3 regions of the Exiguobacterium sp. MMG028 genome follow, and region 2 is predicted to be linked to each of the others. Evidence: riboswitches for the same ligand, from Rfam matches in the RefSeq annotation. Region 2 holds a riboswitch; each other region holds the start of a gene.
The links. A riboswitch is a leader RNA that binds a small molecule or an ion and turns the genes downstream of it on or off. The one in region 2 is predicted to bind S-adenosylmethionine.
Positions count from the first base shown of each region.

Region 1: another riboswitch for S-adenosylmethionine. It lies ahead of PJK55_RS11980 (Na+/H+ antiporter NhaC family protein); the one in region 2 lies ahead of PJK55_RS03120 (MetQ/NlpA family ABC transporter substrate-binding protein).
Region 3: another riboswitch for S-adenosylmethionine. It lies ahead of PJK55_RS00185 (methionine ABC transporter ATP-binding protein); the one in region 2 lies ahead of PJK55_RS03120 (MetQ/NlpA family ABC transporter substrate-binding protein).

Region 1 covers NZ_JAQJIN010000003.1:259,641-267,128, forward strand. Annotated here, with positions in the region: gene ald (alanine dehydrogenase) at 1-928, opposite strand, end outside; gene PJK55_RS11960 (PucR family transcriptional regulator) at 1,061-2,284, opposite strand; gene PJK55_RS11965 (divergent PAP2 family protein) at 2,376-2,789, opposite strand; gene trhO (oxygen-dependent tRNA uridine(34) hydroxylase TrhO) at 2,916-3,857, opposite strand; gene PJK55_RS11975 (TVP38/TMEM64 family protein) at 4,086-4,730, shown strand; gene PJK55_RS11980 (Na+/H+ antiporter NhaC family protein) at 4,749-6,107, opposite strand; SAM riboswitch class I at 6,101-6,196, opposite strand; gene PJK55_RS11985 (GGDEF domain-containing protein) at 6,295-7,488, opposite strand, start outside.
Region 2 covers NZ_JAQJIN010000001.1:578,688-586,175, reverse strand. Annotated here, with positions in the region: gene PJK55_RS03150 (hypothetical protein) at 1-623, opposite strand, end outside; gene PJK55_RS03145 (hypothetical protein) at 620-1,915, opposite strand; gene PJK55_RS03140 (DUF302 domain-containing protein) at 2,015-2,398, opposite strand; gene PJK55_RS03135 (Spx/MgsR family RNA polymerase-binding regulatory protein) at 2,560-2,955, shown strand; gene PJK55_RS03130 (methionine ABC transporter permease) at 2,986-3,648, opposite strand; gene PJK55_RS03125 (methionine ABC transporter ATP-binding protein) at 3,620-4,654, opposite strand; gene PJK55_RS03120 (MetQ/NlpA family ABC transporter substrate-binding protein) at 4,666-5,487, opposite strand; SAM riboswitch class I at 5,561-5,664, opposite strand; gene PJK55_RS03115 (iron-containing alcohol dehydrogenase) at 5,706-6,722, opposite strand; gene PJK55_RS03110 (aminotransferase class I/II-fold pyridoxal phosphate-dependent enzyme) at 6,719-7,488, opposite strand, start outside.
Region 3 covers NZ_JAQJIN010000001.1:37,622-45,109, reverse strand. Annotated here, with positions in the region: gene sufC (Fe-S cluster assembly ATPase SufC) at 1-528, opposite strand, end outside; gene PJK55_RS00200 (MDR family MFS transporter) at 707-1,921, opposite strand; gene PJK55_RS00195 (MetQ/NlpA family ABC transporter substrate-binding protein) at 2,018-2,851, opposite strand; gene PJK55_RS00190 (methionine ABC transporter permease) at 2,885-3,547, opposite strand; gene PJK55_RS00185 (methionine ABC transporter ATP-binding protein) at 3,537-4,565, opposite strand; SAM riboswitch class I at 4,643-4,749, opposite strand; gene PJK55_RS00180 (thioredoxin family protein) at 5,200-5,457, opposite strand; gene PJK55_RS00175 (PTS transporter subunit IIC) at 5,638-6,693, shown strand; gene gcvH (glycine cleavage system protein GcvH) at 6,736-7,119, opposite strand; gene PJK55_RS00165 (arsenate reductase family protein) at 7,168-7,488, opposite strand, start outside.

The sequences.
Region 1 (7,488 bases), on a different contig from region 2:
TCGATGTGCGTGGCACGGCACCTGGCATGTTGGCGACGGCGTAATGTTGCACACCGTAACGTTCATACGTTGGCGCATCATGCGTTGTGATATGATCGATTGTCTCACAAATTCCACCTTGGTCAATGGCGACGTCAACGATGACCGATCCTGGTGACATGCGTTGTACCATTTCTTCAGTGACAAGTTTCGGTGCTTTTGCCCCAGGAATCAAAACGGCACCGATGACGAGATCACTCTCAGCTACTTGTTTGGCGATGTTGTATTTGTTCGAGATTAACGTGTTGATTGTGTTTCCGAACAAGTCGTCGATTTGACGAAGACGAGCCGGGCTGATGTCCATCAAGGTAACACTCGCACCGAGACCAATGGCGATACGCGCTGCATTCGTTCCGACGACACCGCCTCCGATGACCGTGACGTTCGCACGAGGTACGCCTGGGAGACCTGACATCAAGATTCCTTTTCCACCGTGCGGTTTTTCGAGAATCTGTGCCCCGATTTGAGCAGCCATCCGACCTGCGACTTCACTCATCGGTGTGAGAAGCGGTAACGTCCGGTCGACTTCTACCGTCTCATACGCGATGGCAGTGATGCCTGAATCGACGAGTGCTTTCGTTAATTCTGGCTCTGCCGCTAAGTGTAAATATGTGAAGAGCGTTAGATCAGGACGGAAGTATTGATATTCAGACGGTTGAGGCTCTTTTACTTTGAGCGCAAGCTCGACGCCTTCCCATACTTCTTTCGCCGTTTCAACGATTGTTGCACCGGCATCGATATATTCCATATTCGTGAAACCACTGCCGAAACCAGCATTCGTTTCGACGAAGACATCATGACCGAGTTCCGTTAACATAAATGCACCCATCGGTGTCAAAGCCACCCGATTTTCATTGTTTTTAATCTCTTTTAATACCCCGATTTTCATGGAACATTCCCCTTTCATTCCGTTGACACAAATTGTTCACACCCCTAGTATAGACCCATTCGAAAACGCTGTCTTTATCATAGATTCTAAAAACGAAGACGCTCACTTTGTGAAAAAACACAAAGCGAGCGTCTAGTCTTCTAATCGATATTGACCGGCTTTAATCGCCAAATAAATCATGGACCGTTCTGGTAAGGAAACTTGCGTGATATTCGTCAACTCTTCGATGCGTCGAATCCGATACAAGACGGTATTCGGATGGATATGAAGGTGGGCGGCGACCCGCTTTACGTTCCCATCGAAATAAAAATACCATTCGAGTGTCTTCACGAGTTCGGTCTGATGGGATGAATCATATTGTTGCAACCGTTCGACGGTCGGATGGGTTTCCAGTCGAAGTCCGATGCGACGTGCCAGTTCAGGGACGAGTTGATAAATCCCGATCTGTTCGAAGGCGCGAGAAGTCGCGAGCTCAAGAGGGAACTTACGACGAAGTGTTGTGACACGTCGTGCCTCTTCCGCTGCGGCGTACAGCATGTCACTTTCGAAAAAACGCCGACTGATTCCGAGTCGTGGCTCAGATTCAGTGAACTTGTCTTGAAGCAACTGTTCGAATCGTTCCGCCCAAGCGAGCAATTCCACTTCTTCATCGGAAAGTTCGGATTTCATGTAATGCCAGACGAGTAATTGCTGCCCATCGATGGCATGTAAGACCACTTCGATCGCTTCTTGGGTCGCGAGCACATAATGCAGACGTTCAGCGAGTTGTGGGGTGATCGGTTGAGCGCATTCAATAATCGTCAATCGACTGGCGACGGCGATAGGCGCGAGTTCGTTCAATCGTTCGCGATTGGCATCAGAGAGCGTCGGGGAAGCGAGGACATCTAACAAGAAACGTTCAAGTTCCGCGCTAATGCGTCGTTCGTGCATCGCGATGGTCATGAGCAACTTCTTGGCAATGGTCGCTCCTTCCTGCAAGATGGCTAATTCTTGAGTGGTGAACGGGTTCGTTCGAGCCAAGCTCCAAATATAACCGAGTACTTCGTCATGTTGCTTGATCACGATGGCCGCACGTTCGCCGAGCCCGACAGCGAGCCGTGCCGGAATGACGACAGGCTCATCTTGGTCGATGACTTCTCGTAAAATCCCACTTTCCCATAAATCTTCAATAACGGCCTCTGGAACACGACGACCGATGATCGTGGCAATCCTGGCCGGGTCGGTCGAATCGGGATGGGTGCTGTACGCCAGCAACTGGTGGTGGCGATTTTCAATCGTGATGGGTGCTCGAATCGCTTGACCGATTGCTTCGGCGAGTGTATCGAGAGACTCATAAGATTTCTGCAAAAAAGGCATGTCGATTCCTCCTCTCTCTGAGTATAACTTCTTCTTTGTGAAACTTCACAAAAAGAATCGAGAGTGTGAGAAATGACATACCTTTAGTGGATTACATCGGGAAAAACAATCCGACGACGAGACCGAGAAGCGCCCCGACGATGACTTGGAACGGCGTGTGCCCGACGAGTTCATTCAAAAGTGGAGTCTCGTGTTTAATCCCTTTGAAATAATCGTTCAATAGTCGGGCCTGAAAACCGACTGCTTGACGGACGCCGGTCGCATCGTACATGACGATGGTGGCGAAGACGACAGCGAGGGCAAACATACTCGAGTCGATGCCTTCCATCCGTCCGATTGCCGTTGCGAGCGCGACGACCGTGGACGAGTGTGAGCTTGGCATGCCGCCTGAAGCGAACATGATTTCAATTTCAAAATCCCTTGTTTTAATAAGTTCGGTAACGAGTTTGGCCGCTTGGGCGATAAACCAAGCAAGAATCGCAGCGAGTAAAGGTTCGTTAAACATGCATTCACTTCCTGTCTGACATAGTAACTTCACTATACCCGAAAGAGGCGCTGGCTAGACGTTAAGATTTCGTCAAAAAAAGGTATCACGGACGGCTTGTCCATGACACCTTTTGGTCGATTTTTGTTACCCGACTACTCCTTCAGTTTCCTGAAGTTTCTCTGCAATGTTGTCGATGATATAACGGTTGCGTGGGTGTTCTTGACACTCTTTCGAGCATGAACGCATTTGTTTCGGTTCACACTCTTCACAACAGAAATGCTGTGCATTGCACTCCGGGTTTGCACAATTAACGTAACGAACCGTCTCGGTTCCACAGTGCATACAGTGTGAAACAACAGTCGGGTTAACAGAGTTAACAGGAACGTTGATACGCTCGTCAAAGACGTAAAGCTCACCATCCCAGTTTTCACCTTTCGTCGCTTCGTCTTTTCCATACATTGCGACGCCACCTTTTAAGTGGAAGATGTTGTCGTGACCTTGGTCACGCATATATGCTGTAAATTTCTCGCAACGGACGCCACCAGTACAGTAAGTGAGAAGTGTTTTCCCTTCGTAGAGGTCCTTGTTCTCTTCGAGCCATTCTGGCATGTAACGTGAAGCCTCTACATCGATTTTGATCGCGTTTTTAAAGTGACCAAGTTCGTACTCGTAGTTGTTACGAACGTCGAGGATGACGACATCATCACGATTCATCATCTCTTTCCACTCTGCTGGTTCGAGGTATGCACCGTGTTGTTTCGGTACATCAAACTCACCATCAAAGCGCCACGTCACGAGCTCTTTCTTGTGACGGACAAAAATTTTCTTGAACGCATGCTCTTCGACTTCATCGATTTTGAACTCGATATCGCTGAAGAGTGGGTTTGCCTTCAAGTCGTTCATGTATTGCTCAGTTTGTTCCCAAGTACCAGAGCACGTCCCGTTGATTCCTTCGGAGGAAATCAAGATGCGTCCTTTGATGCCGAGGTCTTTACAATACTTCAAATGTTCTTGCGTGAGTGTTTCTGGGTCTTCGATGTTGACGTACTTATAGTACAGCAAGACCCGCATTGGTTTTGTTTCCATGTTGTGTTGCTCCCCTGTGTTCAGTTTTTTGCAGGAAAACGAACGTTGGGTTGTGTCGTTCGACGAATAGACTTGCCTGCAACCACAAGTCCATTATTATATGATAAATATCACGACGAATTTTCGCAAATGGTTTTTAATTTTTTTTGACGAATGCAGGGAGATGCGTCTTGCAAATCGAATTCGGGTAATAGAGTAGTAGTAACGAAAGTTGAAGGTGGAACGACTATGCTCACTTCTCTCCAACAGTACATCATCCAATTAATCGAATGGCTTCAAAGTTTGCCTGGCGGTCCTTGGGCCGGACTCGGTGCTCCATTTTTAGAAGCGATCTTTCCGTTTTTGCCACTCGTTTTAATCATTTCAGCGAATGCGGCAACATATGGTTTTTTGTTAGGGGTCCTTTTATCATGGATCGGGAACTTACTCGGAACGATTGTCGTCTTCGCGGCGGTCCGATATGTGTTTCGTAAACCGATGACGCGTTGGCTCGAAAAACATAAAGCGGCTGTCTATTGGTTAGAACGAATCAATCATATGAGTCCGATTTCACTCGGGTTCTTGTATTCACTCCCGTTCATCCCGGTCAGTTTGATCACCTATTTGCTGGCGCTCATTCAGATGCCGCTCCGTACGTTCATTTTGGCGGCGGGATTCGGAAAACTACTCGTCGTCGTCATTTTCTCGGTCATCGGGGATCAATGGGAAGAATTTATCCAAAGCCCGTTTCGTTTATCGATGCTCGGTCTGCTTTTGGTCGCGTTGTGGGCCATCAGTCGAGGACTAGAAGAAGTGCTCAAACGACGCGCTTTCAAGAAACGCAACGAGCAATTGAAACAAGAGATGGTCACTAAACGACAAACACCCCTTTGAATAAAGGGGTGTTTTCGCTTAAGACTGCTTTTTAAAACGCGGGAAATTGAATGCGATGGCAATCCCTCCACAAATAAAGAGGAGGAACGGATAAAACATGAACGGGACGAGGTCCGGCGAAGCGGTCTTCGTCAACTCTGCGGCGATGAGAAGTTGCGCTCCGTATGGGAGAATCCCTTGTACACCACATGAGAAGATATCGAGCACACTCGCTGATTTTTTCCGTTCGATGTCATATTCGTCCGCAATGTTCGCGGCGAGTGGTCCGGCTACGAGAATGGAAATCGTATTGTTCGCCGTCGCCACGTTCGTCGCACTGACGAGACCAGCGATACTCCACTCGGCACCGGCACGTTTTTGAATCCGTGACGTCAGCGCATCACGCAAATACGTGAGTCCACCGTTGTGCGAAATGAGTCCGACGAGGCCGCCCATGAGTAACGTCAAGAACGAGATTTCGGCCATACCGACCATACCATCGGCGATAGCGGTCACAAATGCTGTGACGGATAAGCTTCCGTCGAGAAGACCGATGATTCCGGTTAGCGTGATCCCGCCTAACAGGACGAGAATGACGTTCAGTCCTGTTAACGCCAGTCCGATGACCGCGAGATACGGAATCAGTTTGTACCATTCGAATGCGGCGACATCGACCGTCGATTCACCGTTTGACAAGACCGCGAGTAAAATCGTCGTGATGATGGCAGCTGGTAGCACGATCCAGAAGTTCGTCCGGAACTTATCACGCATGTTCGTCCGTTGTGTCCTTACGGCAGCGATGGTCGTGTCCGAGATGAATGAGAGATTGTCTCCGAACATGGCTCCGCCGACAACTGCCGCGGCAGCGATCGCGACGTTCACACCACTCTCTTCATGGATACCGAGGGCAATCGGCGCAAGTGCCGCAATCGTCCCGGTCGATGTGCCCATTGCCATTGAAATGAAAGCGGCAATGACGAATAGTCCACTTAAGAGAAGCGATGGGGGTAAGAGCGTCAACGCCGCGTTAACCGTCGCGTCGATGGCACCGATTGATTCAGCTACAGTTGAAAAGGCACCGGCCAGTAAGAAAATAAAAATCATAATGATGATTCCCGGATTTCCGGCACCTTGTGCGATGCGTTCCACGGTTTGTGTGGCGCTTCCTTTTGTCATGAACGCTGCAACCATCAATGCGATCATGGCTGCGACAAGGACTGGAAACTTATAAAAGTCCCCATAGTAGACACCCGCCCCGATGAAAAAGAGCAAGAAGACGAGTAACGGCAGAAGTGCCCACTTGTTTGCTGTTGGTTGTTCCAAAATAATCACCTCACTAAAAAATAAAAAGGACCTTTTTCTTGAGAAAAGGTCCTTCGTGTGAAATACCCTTTTCATCTTTCGAGCAATACGCCCGCTGGATTTGGCACAGGTTCCCCGCTGCCGAGACTTCATAGGGCCAGTCCCTCCGTCTCTCTCGATAAAAAGTTAAGCTATCCTATTATCAAACACGTTCCCTAACGTACCTGTTTCAAATCTAGTTGTCAACCTAAAAACTCCCCAATTCGATGTGAGAAAGGGGAGTTTACGTCGTTAAATTGTTGAAGTGCGCCACACGGTTACGTCCTGCATATTTTCCACCAACATACAGGGCACGGTCCGCGTTTCGAATCGTGTCGTCGAGACGCTTGTTTCCGAACGCTTCGATTGTGTCGACACCAATGGACGCGGTGACAGAAATTTCATGGTGGTCGACAAGAAACGGTTTCGCTTCGATTTGATGGCGAATCCGCTCTGTGATTTCGATTGCTTGGTTCATGTCACAATGATTGAGCAATAAAATAAATTCTTCGCCGCCATAACGTGCAGCAAAGTCATCGGGACGAAGCACCTGACGGATTCGTCGTCCGAACTCTTGTAACACATGGTCCCCGACCTGATGACCGTACGTATCGTTAATCTTTTTGAAAAAATCAATATCGAGCATGGCAACCGAGATGGGATACATCGACATATCGGATATTTGTTGAATGCCATATTCATAAAATGCACGTGCATTGGCGAGAAGCGTTAAACTGTCCGTCCGACTCTCGGTATAGAGGCGGTCCCGTTCGTGACAACGGCTAATGGTCCGGTTGAACGATTTTAACAATTTGATGATCTCGTGCTGAATAATCTTCGGATAACCGTATACAGGTTCTCCTGTCATGACAATCCATGTACGAATCTCTTCAATTTCCTCCGAACGAATAGAAACGAAGCTGTGGTAATCGTCATGGAAAGCATCGGAAAGAGAAGTATCCCATTCAAAGCGCATCTCATAATCGAGGACTTGCTCGATTGGCTGACTCATCTCAAGCAAGGTGAAGACGATAGGGCGATCGATGGGTTGTCGCGTCTTCAAATCAAAGTAGAGGGTGCGTTCAAACAATTTAAACTCGACATACCCTTCATCATAATGATTCAGCTGTTCGCATTGACTTAAAAACACTTCGATGGCTTGCGCCTCGCTCTGTGATAAGGAAACGGCCTCTTTCGCTTCATCGTATTGCTCAATCAAGGATTTAAATGCATCTTGTCGCTCTTTTTGAATGAGGAGACGTTTAATGAAGAATGTTAACGCAGCGGCGATGCTACTGACGACGAGTAAGTTCGTCTCTCGGAAAAACGCTGCCGCTAAGATGAAAATCAAACTGACGACGTACGTGTAGAAGGCGATCTTCATAAAATCGCTCAATGCGATGTCGACGCGGAACCACCATCTCACCTGATATTTTTG
Region 2 (7,488 bases):
ATTTGCGCGTTATACGGTTCGATGATCGAGAGCGGAAAGATGCCTTCATCTTCTCCGATGGTTAATGTGATGCTTCCATTCAAGGAAGGGGTCACTTGAATCATCGTTCCGTCAACTAGATGGACAGGGACTTCGAATATATCGGAATAATCGCTCCCCTTCACACGCTCTTCGTGTTCCCTCGTTCCAACCCCGATAGTCGGGACGGTTGGGATGGTGACGCCCTTTGACGCTTGAACAAACGAAGGGAGTTCTTCAATGAGTCCGACTCTCATCTTTGGCGAAAAACCATCCTGACAAATGACATAGTTCTGTTGTCCTTTTACATACGTGACTAACTTATAGGCATGTGCATCGTAGTCCGAAATCATGGCTTTTCGGTTCAATGCATACGAATGATAGACCGTGACGTCTTCATGGATTCGGGGAATCGGATCATCGGTGCACGCACGGAGTAAATCATTCGCCCACGTCTCCGGCCCGGTCTCAAAGCTATTTGAGTTCATGTCTCGTACATCCCATTGCGCTGGCATATGATCCAGTTTGACGACACTTATTTCTTCCCCACCACAACCCGATAAAATTCCGACTGCACATAACGTGAATAAGATACGCTTCCTCATGACTCTTTGTACTCCGGGAAAATATCCAAGAACACTTCCGCCCCTTTACTGGATAATTTAAATGTCTGATCGCGAAGCGGGTCCGTCAGATAAATGTCGAGCTTTTTTGATCGCTGTTTAACACTGACTTCAAACGATTGGCCTTTCCATCCATCCGTTAACGTCAAGTATCGATAGTCTGCCGGCTCACCCTTACGGTTGACCGGTTCTGCCTCTTTCAATACTTCCATGACTTGTTCAGATTCTCCCGTCGGTATTTCGATAAAATCAGGATAAACGAGATCATTTCCGTCAAACGGCTTCCGGTGTGAGACGACCCTTGGACCGTCTTCCTGATCCGGCATCCACTCTTCAAGCATCGATTCCGGTTCTTCGCCTTCTTTCAGTAACGTTCCTCCAACAAAGCGAACCGTCATCGTTTCCGTCACGCGTTCCCCATCCCTCATATAATGGAATGTATATAAGGGAACCGCTTCTCCTTCTTTTAGCTGTCCAGGTTCGACGATGGTGTCGACACTTAGCCCCTCAAAGGCATGTTGTTCCATTGACGCCGGGTCTTCGAGTTCTGCCAACTGTAACGGTTGAACAACAAAACGTTCATTAAAAAATGAGAAAAGGATATACGGTTGAGATGTATTTCGATCGAGTCCGATCGCAAACTGTTGACGCGGCCTCTCGATTCCGGTCGGTTCAAAACTAGTGAGTGGGTGTCTCGTCGTTTTACCACCCAGTTCTAGTTCAAGTTCTCCGAATAAAGCCGGTTCAATTTCAAGTAACGTATCTCGGAACGGCATCATGTCAACCTCATCGATGTTCAGTTCGTCCGGATCCATTAGCTGATCTTTTGAAGATGACGATGTCTGATGAAGGCTAGGGAATCGCGAAACGCTGATTCCTTCGGTCGTGTCCACGAAGTCTGGGAAAGCATCAATCGTCTCCGCCATCAATTGGTTCGTATAATCCTCACGACAGACAACATATCGTTCATCCCCTTCTAAATAAGTGACGACTTTCATGGAGTACGGATCGATGGATGAAACGACGCCGTTTCGTCCTGCAAACACAGACTGATAAACCGTGACATCTCCTTTAAGCTCAGTCGTTCGGTCACCCTCACACGCCTTGAGTACTTCTTTCTTCTCGTCGATTTGAACGATTTCTCCTTCTTTCGTATAACTCTCGATGTTCCATTGATCCTCTATGTAATCCAGTTGAATGACTTCTCTATCAGATGCTCCACATGCGCTTAACAAAGACGCGCCAAGTAAGATCGTCATACCACGTTTGAACATAACACACCTCCACTTTTTCTTCTGTTCCAATTTTACCATTATCTAACTGTCCGATACGAAAAAAATCCACCCATGTTTCATGAGCGGATGCCACATCGATTATTTACTTTGGTCAATCGCACGCTGCAGTCTAGATTCGACGTCAGCTGCGACAGCTTGTAGCGATTCATCATCGATCAGTCGAATCAATGCTGTCGGTTTCGGCATACCGATGTGGGTGTGGTCGTCTTTTTCGAACACCGCTATTTTACAGGGGAGAAAGTAGCCTCCCTCCAATTGCTGCGACAGCACTTCTTTCGCCGCCTTCGGATTGCATACTTCTAAAATGCGATACTTCCCTTCAATGGCCTGCCCTTTTTTCTCTAACGTGTCGCTCAAATCAAAGTCCCATAATACACCGAACGATTCTTCTTTCAGCGCTTCTCCAAGACGGTCGATGACGTCCTCAACGGTACGGTCAGACTGTACAGTATAATCAAACATCTTCATTCCTCCTTATGTGATTCCTCTTGAAATCTGTACCCGAACGAAGTCGCTTTCAATCAAAAAGAAACTGTATGTGATTTGAAACATAATCACGAAACGTAACGTATAAAAAGAGATAATAGTTAGAACCAAACTGATGTAAAGGAGAAGTGGTTGTCGTGACGGTCACGGTATTCACGCATACGAGCTGCAGTTCTTCCAGAAAAACGATTGATTGGTTGCGGGAACAAAAGATTCCCTTCATCGAAAAGAAATTGACAGACCAAGGCTTATCCTTTGGTGAATTTAAAGAAATGCTAAGTCTGACTGAGAATGGGACGACCGACTTGCTGTCGGTACAGAAGAGCGTCTATAAGCAAGCGGCTGAGAAACTCGACGAGATGTCGATCCGCGAACTATACAGTTTTGTCGCATCAAACCCTCAAATCCTGAAAAGTCCGATCGTCTTCGACCATCATCGCATCCAAGTCGGCTTCAGTGAGAAAGAGATTCGGACGTTCATTCCTCGGCATGACCGCATCGCTGAACTAAAACGGTTGCTCCACAACGCATAAATCGTGTCGCCAAGGCGACACGATTCTTTTTTAGGCTCGTTTTAATTTAGCTGCCAATCGGTTTCCGAATGACTGAATCGATTGAACAAGTAGGATAAGGACAAAAATCGTCACATACATGACTTCCGGTTCGAAACGAAGGTGTCCGTATTGATACGCGATATCTCCAAGCCCACCGGCTCCAACGAGACCTGCCATGGCAGTTGCACCAATCAACCCGATCGTTGCAATCGTCAATCCGAGAACGATGGAAGAACGTGCCTCACGGATGAGGACGTACCAGATGATCTTTCTCGTCGAGATGCCCATCGCCTCATACGCCTCGATGACCCCGCGATCGACTTCAAGAAGAGCAGACTCCATGAGCCGTGCGATGTATGGGGCGGTGAAGACGATGAGTGGTAGAAGCACACCTTGGACCCCAATCGTTGTACCCATGATGAAACGTGTGAACGGTAAGATGAAAAACAAGAGAATGATGAACGGAATCGAACGGATGACGTTGATGACGCTCGATAATCCACCGTACACGAACCGGTTCGCGAGACGCCCGTTCGGTCTCGTCAGTACGAGCAACGTCCCGAGCGGAAGTCCAATCAAGGTCGAGATGAGGAGCGCGATACTCGTCATCGTCAACGTTTGAATCGTTCCCGTCCAAATGAGGTCACCCCAGTCTGTCCAGAACTGTTGCATGGTTCGACACCTCCCTTACGTGTACACCGCTCGTCTTCAAATAACGGACAGCAAGTTCTGTTTGATCGTGATCCCCGTCAAGGTGAACGAGCAGATTTCCGACAAGACCCGCTTTCAATTTCTTGATCCCGCCCCCGATGATGTTCGGTAAGATCCCGAATCGTTTCGTCAACTGGGCGAGCACCGCTTGTTCCGTTTGACTACCGATGAATGATAAATGAACGAGCGTGCCTCGCGTCTGTAATTCCGACACTACTTCTTTCGGAACATCGAGATTCGTCTTCAAGAACCGCTGCGTCGTTTCGTGTCTCGGGTTTGAGAAGACATCCAACACGTTGCCTTGTTCAATAATTTTGCCGTGATCGATGACGGCGACTCGGTCACAGATTCGTTCAATCACTTCCATCTCATGCGTGATCAAGAAGATGGTCAATCCGAGTTCTCGGTTAATCTCGAGCAACAACTCTAAGATTGACTCGGTCGTCTCAGGGTCGAGGGCACTCGTCGACTCGTCGCTGAGCAGGATGTCCGGTTCATGTGCGAGCGCTCGTGCAATGGCGACGCGCTGCTTTTGTCCGCCTGACAATTGTTCAGGATAATGGTTCCGATGTTCAGATAAACCGACGATGTCGAGATAGCGGTCGACCCGTTCACGGATGACTTGCCTTCCGAGCCCTTCGAGGCGGAGCGGGATGGCCACGTTTTCTTCGACGGTCGCCGTCTTTAATAAGTTGTAATGTTGAAAGATCATACCAATTCGCTGACGTAGCGAAGAAAGTTCTTTTTTCTTTAATTGTGTGATATCTTGTCCCTCAATCTCAACGACACCTGCTGTCGGGCGCTCTAATAGATTGATCATACGGATGAGTGTACTCTTCCCGGCACCGCTTCGCCCGATGATGCCGAAGATCTCTCCTTTTTCGATTGTGAGGGAGACGTCATCGAGCGCGGTGATCGTATCTCCATTGACGTGAAATTGCTTGGTGATTTGTTTCAGTTCAATCATCAAATACCTCCTCAGAACGCTGGTACGACAGATCCATTGAATTCCTCTTCGATGAAGGCACGTACTTCATCCGAATGGTAGTAAGACTTCAATGTCTCAACGACCTCATCTTCTTTATTGACCGAGCGGACAACCACATAGTTCGGGTACGGATTATCGACCGTGTCTTCATGGAACAGGGCATCTTCGTTGATGGAGAGACCTGCTCCCATCGCAAAGTTCGTATTGATGGCTGCAAGGGCTACTTCCTGTAGCTGTGTGGGAAGCTGCGACGCTTCAAGCTCGATGAATTCTAAATTGAGCGGGTTTTCTGCGATATCTCGTTTTGTTGCTTTATCCGTCAAGCCGTCCTTCAATGTGATGAGGCCAGCAGTTTCATACAGACGCAATGCTCGCAGTTCGTTCGCCGGGTCATTCGGTACGGCCACTTTATCCCCTTCTTTTAAATCCTTGATATCTGTCAACTTCTCAGAATATAGCCCCATCGGGAATGCGACCGTTTTGAATACGTCGTCGATCTTATAGCCTTTATCCGATTTTTGGAGCTCTAAGAACGAGAGCGTCTGATAACTGTTCACATCAAGGCTTCCCTCGTCTAGTGCCGTGTTCGGAGTGTTGTAATCGTTGAATACTTTGATATCGATCTCAAGTCCATCCTCTTTCGCGAGTTCCTGTACTTTCTCTGCAATCTGCTCGTGTGGGCCACCGGTCACGCCGATCGTCAGTTCTTCCGTGCTGAGCGTCTCGCTCGCCTCGGATTGCCCACACGCGGAAAGTGCGATTGCTGCAAGGAATGACGTACCTGCCAAAAGTGTTTTTTGTTTGATGTTCATGAATAGTTCCTCCTCCAAATGAAAAGCCCGCTACTCACGAAGAGCGGCGGGCACGACAAGTGAAAGTCGGACACGCTCATCTCCCAGACGTCTCGTCTGTTGGAATTAGCACCATGATCATACTGATCTGGTTGCCGGGTTTCATCGGGCCAGTCCCTCCACCACTCTTGATAAGCAATCGGTTCTATTATTTTGTTATTATATTACTGATAAAAGAATTATTTGTAAACCATTTCTTGAAGATTGATGAGAATTTCTTTTAACTGCTCTGAATCTTCAAGATTCCGAATCCCTTGAATCGTGATTTCTTCAACAATCGAAGTGACCAATTCATCGACTTGATCAGGATGAATCCCAAGTTGTGTTAGCGAAGTCGGCGCATCGATGGATTGAAGCCAGTCCTTGAGCAGGAAGGTGTCATCGGATCTAATCAATCGTTCTTGAACAATCAACCCGAAACCTACCTTGTCTCCGTGTAGCCAATGGTGGGTCGAACCAAAGCGACTGAGTGCATTATGAACAGCGTGCGCGACAGCAACACGCGTGCCGGCATCCCCGAATCCACCAACCGCACCACCGATTGCGAGGACATGGTCGACGAGATATCGGATGTCCGTGCCGTAGCGACGGAAATCCTGTTCGCAGATTGACAGGTCCATCAACTTGCCACACTGTGCCGCGAGCGATAGCCCTGACTGAATGCCTGCATCCCTTGATTTCGTCCCGCTAATATATCGGGCCTCGAACCACTTTGCGACCGTATCGATCACGCCAGCCTTGAAATAGTCGTAAGGTGAATCACGTAACAGTCGTTCATCCGCGATGACACGCTCGATGACGACCGGAAATGTGTCGTAACGGATATATGACCCTTCCTCAGTGTAGATGACGCTAAGCGGTGTGAAAGCGGCACAGTTTGACACGAGTGTCGGGACGACAATGAGCGGTACGCTCTGAGAAGCCGCGACTCGTTTTGCTGTATCAATCAATTTGCCGCCACCAACGGCAATCCATACGTCGGGTCGATAGGCATTCAAACGATTTACTTCTTCGTCTGAACATTCCCCGTTGAATCGCACGCTCGGAAGATTTGCTAGACGAGGAGATACGCGAACCGCTTCACCGTATCCGTTCGATCCTCTCAAAACGAGTGCCTCTCGATTCCCGATCACCGTATGAAGGTCCTCGAGCGCATCATTTGAATGGTCATATTCGAGCACGGCCTGACGTATCACAAGTGTACCTCCTCATAGGCTGCAAACAGTCTCTCAATCCGTTCTACCGCTTCATCGATCTTCTGTTCAGACGATACGAGACCGAAACGGATATGGTGCTCTCCCTCTGTTCCGAAGAAGTAGCCTGGTGTGACGGCGACTCCCGCCTCGTGGAGTAACTTTGTCGAGAACGATTTTGCATCCCCCTCAGGTACTTTCGCCCATACAAAGAACGAACCCTTCGGTGCCTCAATCTCCCACCCCGCCCGGCGTAACCCATTAATCAATCGGTTTCGTCTTGTTTCGTAAAGTGAGGCTAGGTCATCACGTAAGTCACGCGGGGATTCTAACGCCACGATTGCTGCCTCTTGAATGGCTGAGAAGACAGACACGTGGACGTGATCTTGATACGTGTTGATGGCTTCGATGATATCGGAGTTCCCAACAGCAAAGGCGACCCGCCATCCTGACATATTGAACGCCTTCGACATCGTGTATACTTCAATCCCAATTTCTTTCGCACCATCTGCCTGAAGAAAGCTCGGGGGAACATAACCGTCGAACCCGATGCTTCCATAAGCGAAATCGTGGACGACCATCACATCATGCTTCTTCGCAAACGCGACGGTCTCTTCAAAGAATGCCGGCGTCGCGACAGCCCCAGTCGGATTGCTCGGGTAGTTCAAATACATGAGCTTTGCGTGTGCCGGATCGAGTGTTGAATAGTCCGGAAGAAAGCCATGTTCCTCTTTTAACGTCAAGTCGATGATTTCCGCACCAGCCAGAC
Region 3 (7,488 bases), 540 kb from region 2:
ATCGATATCAAGACCTGAGTCGATTTCATCCAAGATGGCGATGTTCGGTTGGATCATCATCATTTGAAGAATTTCGTTACGCTTCTTCTCACCACCTGAGAATCCTTCGTTTAAGTAACGGTGTGCCATTTCTGAAGGGATTTCGAGAAGTTCCATCTTCGCATCGAGTTCACGGATGAACTTCATGAGTGAGATTTCTTGACCTTCTTCACGACGTGAGTTGATTGCTGAACGCAAGAAGTCTGCGTTTGTCACACCGCTGATTTCAGCCGGGTACTGCATCGCAAGGAACATTCCTGCTTGTGCGCGCTCGTCGACTTCCATCTCGAGGACATCTTCGCCGTTTAATTCGACGCTTCCCCCAGTGACCTCATAAAGTGGATGACCCATGAGTGCTGATGCGAGTGTTGATTTACCAGTCCCGTTTGGACCCATGATGGCATGAATTTCGCCACCTTTAATTTCTAGGTTAAGACCTTTGACAATCTCTTTTCCTTCGATTGAGACGCGGAGGTCATCAATTTTCATTTGTGGTACGTTAGACATTCGGATACCCCTTCCGTATTTTCTCGCCACAGTGAATGGCGTAGATTAGATATATTCTAATCTTAGACTAGTCATTTTTTTATTTCAAGCGACTCACCTTAGAATTCATTCTCAATAGAATGATAAAAGTTGAGAATGCTAATAGTAGGAAATCAAGACATTATCCGGCATTCTCTTCGACGAGTGCGAGGACGGCTTTCCGCTCTCGTACTGCGGCCGCGAAGAAGAAGGCACCACATCCCGTTAAGAGCGCCAAACTTCCGAACACCGGAAGCGATGATTGCCCGAACGTATCCAGTAACACCCCACCGATAATCGGTCCGATTGTCTGACCGAGTGACGTCAATCCCATCGCCCCAAAATAAGTTCCCCGTAAATGTTCAGGTGCGAGTTCATCCGTCAATACGTCCGTCATCGTGAACATCAACACCTCGCCGACCGTGAAGATGGCCATCGCAACGAATAACACCCACTCCACCGTCGCAAATCCGATGAGCAAGAGTCCGAACGACAATGTCGAGATTCCAAAAAAGAGTGACTTGATCGGAGAGACACGAATCCCGAAACGCATAATTGGATACTGGACGATGAGCACCGTGACGGCATTCGTCGTTAATAAGTAAGCGAACAATCTCGAACCGTCTTCTAACCCGTCGCTTAATGCGATGAATTGGGGAAGTGTCGAATTGAATTGACTGTAACCGATAATTGCAAAGATCATTCCGATGATGACCGCACGGAATGTCCGGTCGTCTCGTAGGACGCGAAACGTCTCCGTCAAACGTGGCCGTGCCTTGACCCCATCTCCTTCTTCAAACGGATACTTATAAAACAGGATCGAGATGATGATTCCATACAATATGTACACTGCCGTTACGACAAAGAATGCGGTCTTTACACCGGTAAGCGATAAGACAACCGCCAAGAGTGGCCCGATGGCCGCGGCGATATTGATCATAAAGTAACGGACGTTATAGACGATGACCCGTTGGTCTGCCTGCGTCGTGTCACTGATGAGTGCGCGTGAAGCCGGTTCTAAGAAAGACCGCGACATGCCCATCAAGATCGATAGCATATATAACCAAAACAGATCGGTCGCGAGCGCAAGTCCAGCGAACGTGACGGCATTGAGCACGATGCCGATCAACATGAGTTGTTTTCGCCCATATCGGTCAGAGAGTGTCCCCCCAAAGAAGCTCATGAACAGACCCGAAAGTGCCGTCACGGCAAAAATTGTTCCAATCACACTCGCCGAAAAGCCGAGCGTGGCCAGATAGATCGCAAAAAATGGCATGACAAAAAACGTCGCCAGTCGTGCAAAAAACGTCCCGAACAGGACGCCCCACGTCAGTGGATGAATCTGTCTGAACTTCATCCAAATCCCCCCTTTTCTTTCATATATGTAGTGTACTTCTCTTTATGAAAGAACACTAGACGAAAAAAAAGACCGGGAAGTCCCGGTCCTCTCAGATTAGTTGCTGACTGGAATGACAGCACCTTGATATTCTTCTAAAATCCATTCTTGCGTTTCTTTTGATGTCAACACTTCAAGAAGTGCCTTCACACGCTCATCGTCTTCTTCGCCTTCACGTGTCACAATCAAGTTAACGTAAGGAGATTCTTCGCCTTCAAGTGCAATCGCATCGTCGAGCGGGCTAAGACCTGCGTCGATCGCATAGTTTGTGTTAATGAATACCGCATCCCCTTCATCATTATTGAATGCTTGTGGAAGGAAAGCAGCCTCGACATTCATCGTGAATTTCAAGTTTTTCGGGTTGTCCACAATATCATCAACTGTAGCATCTGTTGTTTTTCCGTCAGCAAGTGTGATGACGCCCTCTGTTTGGAGCAATGTCAACATGCGGCCATGTTCCGCGACGTTTGAACTCATGATGACTTCCGCACCGTCTGGTAGTTCATCAAGTGACTTGTATTTTTTCGAGTAAATTCCGATTGGCTCAACGTGCACACCACCGGCTGAGGCAAACTTGTAATCTTTATTATCTTTCATTTGAAGATCAAGGTACGGTTGATGTTGGAAGTAGTTCGCATCGATGTCCCCGTCCGCCAATGTTTTGTTCGGAAGGACATAGTCTTGGAATTTTTTGATTTCAAGCTTATAACCCTTCGCTTCGTATTCTTCTTGCACATGCTCTAAAATCTCAGCGTGCGGAACGTTCGACGCTCCGACAATCAATGTTTTTGATTCTCCTGAACCCGATTCAGAATCACCACCGCCACACGCTGCCAAAATCGTCAAGGCAGAGGCTGCTGTTACACCAAGTACTTTTTTCCAAGATTTCATAATTTAATTCCTCCATTTTATATATATTTTTTATTAAGCAGAACGTTTATCAATTTTCGCCACGAGCGTATCACCAATAAATTGAATGATAAAGACGAGGACTAAAATCATAACAGTCGCAACGAATGTCACATCATTTTGCGAGCGCTGGAAACCGTCAAGGAAAGCTAATGTCCCAAGCCCTCCGCTTCCTACAACACCTGCCATGGCCGTATAACCGATGAGTGCCACTACAGTGACGGTAATTCCAGAAACGAGTGAAGGTAACGCTTCAGGGAACAAGACTTTATAAATAATTTGCCATTTTGTCGCGCCCATCGATTCCGCCGCTTCGATGACACCACGGTCGACCTCACGTAACCCTAACTCGACCATTCGAGCATAGAAAGGGGCTGCGCCGATGATCAATGCCGGTAGTGCTGCCGTTGAACCGAGAATGGTTCCAACAATTGCACGCGTAAACGGAATGAGTAAAATGATTAAGATGATGAACGGAATCGATCGGAAGATATTCACGAACGCCCCGACAATTGTGTAGATGAACCGATTTTTTAACATCAATGGTTCATTCGTTACATAGAGAACCATGCCAAGCATCAGTCCGAATATGAATGTGGCGACACCTGCTACCAACGTCATGTAAAGTGTATTCCACGTTTCAAAAAGCATTACTTCCCAGTCTACGTTAGGAAACATCGCTTTCCACCTCCACTTCTACGGATTGCGAACGAATCGAGGCGATGGCGCGTTCGATTTCCCGTGCTTCCCCAATCAATTGGATGAATAGCGTGCCGAGCGCACCGACTTGTGACTGGGTCACGTTCCCGCCGATGATGTTGAATCCGATGTCATGCGTCTTAAGGACGTCAGACAAAATCGGTTGTTCTGCCGTTTCGTTCAAGAATTTCAATTTGACGATTTGCCCACTCGGATAGCGTGCTTTCAAATGTTCGAACGTGAGCGACAGATCGTCGACCGCCCCAATTTGTTTCACGAATTCTTTCGTGATCGGCTGCTCCGGATGTTGGAACACGTCAGAGACTTGACCCGTCTCGACAACTTTCCCTGCCTCCATCACGGCGACGCGATGACAAATCTTTTGGATGACGTGCATCTCATGCGTGATGAGGACGATTGTCAATCCGAGCTTCTTATTGATGCTGACGAGCAGTTCAAGAATCGAATCCGTCGTCTTCGGGTCGAGCGCGCTTGTCGCTTCGTCACAGAGGAGCACCTCTGGATTTGTAGCGAGCGCGCGGGCAATCCCGACTCGCTGTTTTTGACCGCCGGATAATTGTGACGGATAGCTGTCTTCGCGACCTGATAGTCCGACGAGCTCGACGAGTTCCTGAACCCGACGTTTCCGCTCACTTGCCGGAACCCCGATCAATTCGAGTGGGAAGCTGATGTTTTCTGCGACCGTGCGCGACCACAGAAGGTTAAAGTGCTGGAAGACCATCGAGACGTTCTTGCGAACCCCTCGTAATTCTTTCGGGCTGAGCTTCGTGAGCTCACTCCCGGCAACCTCGATTTCACCGCTAGACGGTGATTCGAGGCGGTTGAGCAATCGGATGAGCGTCGACTTCCCCGCCCCCGAATATCCGATTATTCCAAAAATTTCACCGCGATCAATCGTTAGTGACACATCATCCACCGCCTGGACACGACCATTCTTCGTATCGAACCATTTGGCGACGTTTCGTAATTGAATCAATTCCTTTCCCTCCTGACAACAAAAAAAGCGCGCACGTTTGAGCAAACGTGCGCACTTTATCGTACGGACAACGATTGCTCTCATCTGTCAAGGTTTCTCACCTTGCTGGAATTAGCACCATTTCGGATTGCTCCGCGGTTGCTGGGCGTCATAGGGCCAGTCCCTCAGCCTCTCTTGATAAGAGTGTTGTGTATTCGATTAGCTTTATCATAGCGACAGCTTTTTCTGCTGTCAAATCATTTTTTCAAAAAAATCAAAAAAAGGTGCCGTCCGAGGACGACACAGAACGTAGCACCTTGAGTCACGGAAGGACAGCCCATAGATGAAAATCTTTTGCCCGTTCAAGATTTACATCCTTATATGGGGGAGATTCACCAATCATCACTCGATCTTGACTTGGACCGTGCGATTATACGGAACGTCTTTCTTCGCTTGATTTTTTTGGGGGACAATCGAAGGGAAGACTGACGTGTATTCGTATAAAGGTAGCATCGGCTTCATCAAAACGTCTTGATGTCGGGAATATCGCGTCCTATTTTGTGTTCAAGTAAGATGTTGTAATGAATATACCATTCGTGAACTTTCTGTGTCAACTGATTATTTAAAATTTTCAGATTATTCTAATGTTCCTCTCTCACTTCACGAAAGAGAGGACGTGTTGAACGTTTTGAAAGGCATAAAGGCGATCCCGAACCTCGCCATTTTCAAGCTTTAACAACGCTGGGACGCTCATCACCTGATAAGCTTCAAGTTCTTTTGGGATATAGTTCGCATCGCGCTTTTCAATCTGAATTTCAGGGTCGACCGCCTCGACAACCGTCAACATTTTCTCCGCGACAGCGCATGTACCACACATTGGGGCGTATATATATAAGAATCCGTCTGTAATCATTTTTCTCACCTCTCTTGTCATTATAATGGTCGTTCGAGTCCCGTTCAAAAATCGTGCTCTCGTGAAATTTCAGAATTTTTCAATGATTCTCTTGACTCTTCTGTCGGATAGGAATAATATGGGTTCTAACTTTATCGCTTTTGTACATAACAGCAAAGAAGAAGGACAGGTGAATGAATGATGACGGAACAGGCAACAGGTACGACAAAGCAATTTACGATGAACGTCTTAAACGGTCTCAGTATGGCGATTCTGATCGCCCTCATCCCGAGCGCGCTGCTCGGTGAACTCACGAAAGCTATACTCCCTTATTTTCCGTCTCTTCAATTCATATTGGATGCGACGACGATTGCAATGCGCCTCCTCCCGGCCATTATCGGTCTTGCCGTCGCGATGCAGTTCGGACGATCGATTTTAGAGGCTGGAACGATCGCCATCGCAACCTATGTCGGCAGTGGCGCCGTTCGAATTAATGAAGGTGCGTTTGTGATGGCCGGAATCGGTGACGTGATCACAGCCGGTGTGACCGCTGCGATCGCTACGATTCTCGTCATGAAGCTCGCCCCACATTTGAAGACGTATACCGTCATCGTCATGCCGATGACAGTCATTGTCGTCGCAGGCGGCATCGGTGCCTTCTTATTGACGTATATCTCACAGATCACGACATACATCGGATACCTCATCATGACGATGACGGATCTTCAACCGGTTCTCATGGGCATCCTGATCGCGATGGCGTTCTCGCTCATCATCGTCTCGCCAATTTCGACTGTCGGAATCGCGACCGCGATTAGCCTATCAGGCGTTGCGGCCGGTGCGGCAAACCTCGGCGTCGTCGCCGCTGGATTCGGTCTCGCCATCGCGGGTTGGCAGGCGAACGCGACCGGGACATCGATCGCCCACTTCCTCGGGTCACCGAAGATTCAAATGGCAAACTTCGTCCGACGCCCAATTATGATGCTTCCGATTTTGGCGAATGCGGCCATCCTCGGTGCGCTCGCTGGTATATTAAGAATCGAGGGAACTCCAATCAGCGCAGGGTTTGGCGTATCTGGACTCATCGGACCGGTAAACGCGCTACATCTCATGCCGGGCGGATTCGCCTTGTTCAACGTGCTTCTTGTGATCGTCTTGTTCGGGCTCATTCCAGTCGGACTCGGAATTTTCTTCTATCGTGTGTTCGAACGGGCGACGCTCGTCAAATCGGACCACTACCGACTCGATTTCGAGTAAACAAAAAAACCGGCTTCTCCAATCAGGAGAGGCCGGTTTTACTTATCCTTGAATCATCGCTTCATATTCTTCTGCAGACATAAGCTTGTCGAGATCTGACTCTTCCGTCAACTCAACTTCGACCATCCATGCATTTTCAAACGGTGACTCGTTGACGAGTTCTGGAGAATCTGCAAGGTCCTCGTTTACTGCTGTGATGCGTCCAGATACTGGCGCATACAACTCAGAGACCGTCTTGACTGATTCGACTGAACCGAATGGCTCGTCGAGCAAAATCGTACCGTCAACTTCCGGGAGTTCCACAAACACGATATCCCCTAGTTCGCTTTGTGCGAAATCCGTGATGCCGATGCGGGCTTTTGTTCCGTTCACTTCTACCCACTCATGTTCTTTTGAATAACGTAAATTTGCTGGTACTTTGCTCATCCTAACTTCCCCCTCAAATAAATTAGACTCACATCTGTATTATAGCACTTAGCCCCAAACGTCCGTAAAGGACTTTTCTGAAAATCCGACCGTCGTTTTTTCACCATTTGTGACGATTGGACGCTTCAAAAGCATACCATTGCTTGATAATAGCTCGAGTTGTTCGTCTTCTGATAGATTTGGTAGCTTGTCTTTGATGCCTTCGTTCCGATAGACTTGCCCGCTCGTATTGAAGAACTTCTTAAGCGGTAAGTCCGATTGTTTCCACAGCTCGGCGAGTTCTTCTTTCGTCGGTGTCGATTCGACGATATGAACGTATGTATACTCGACCCCTTGCTCTTTCAACCATTTTTCTGCTTTTTTACACGT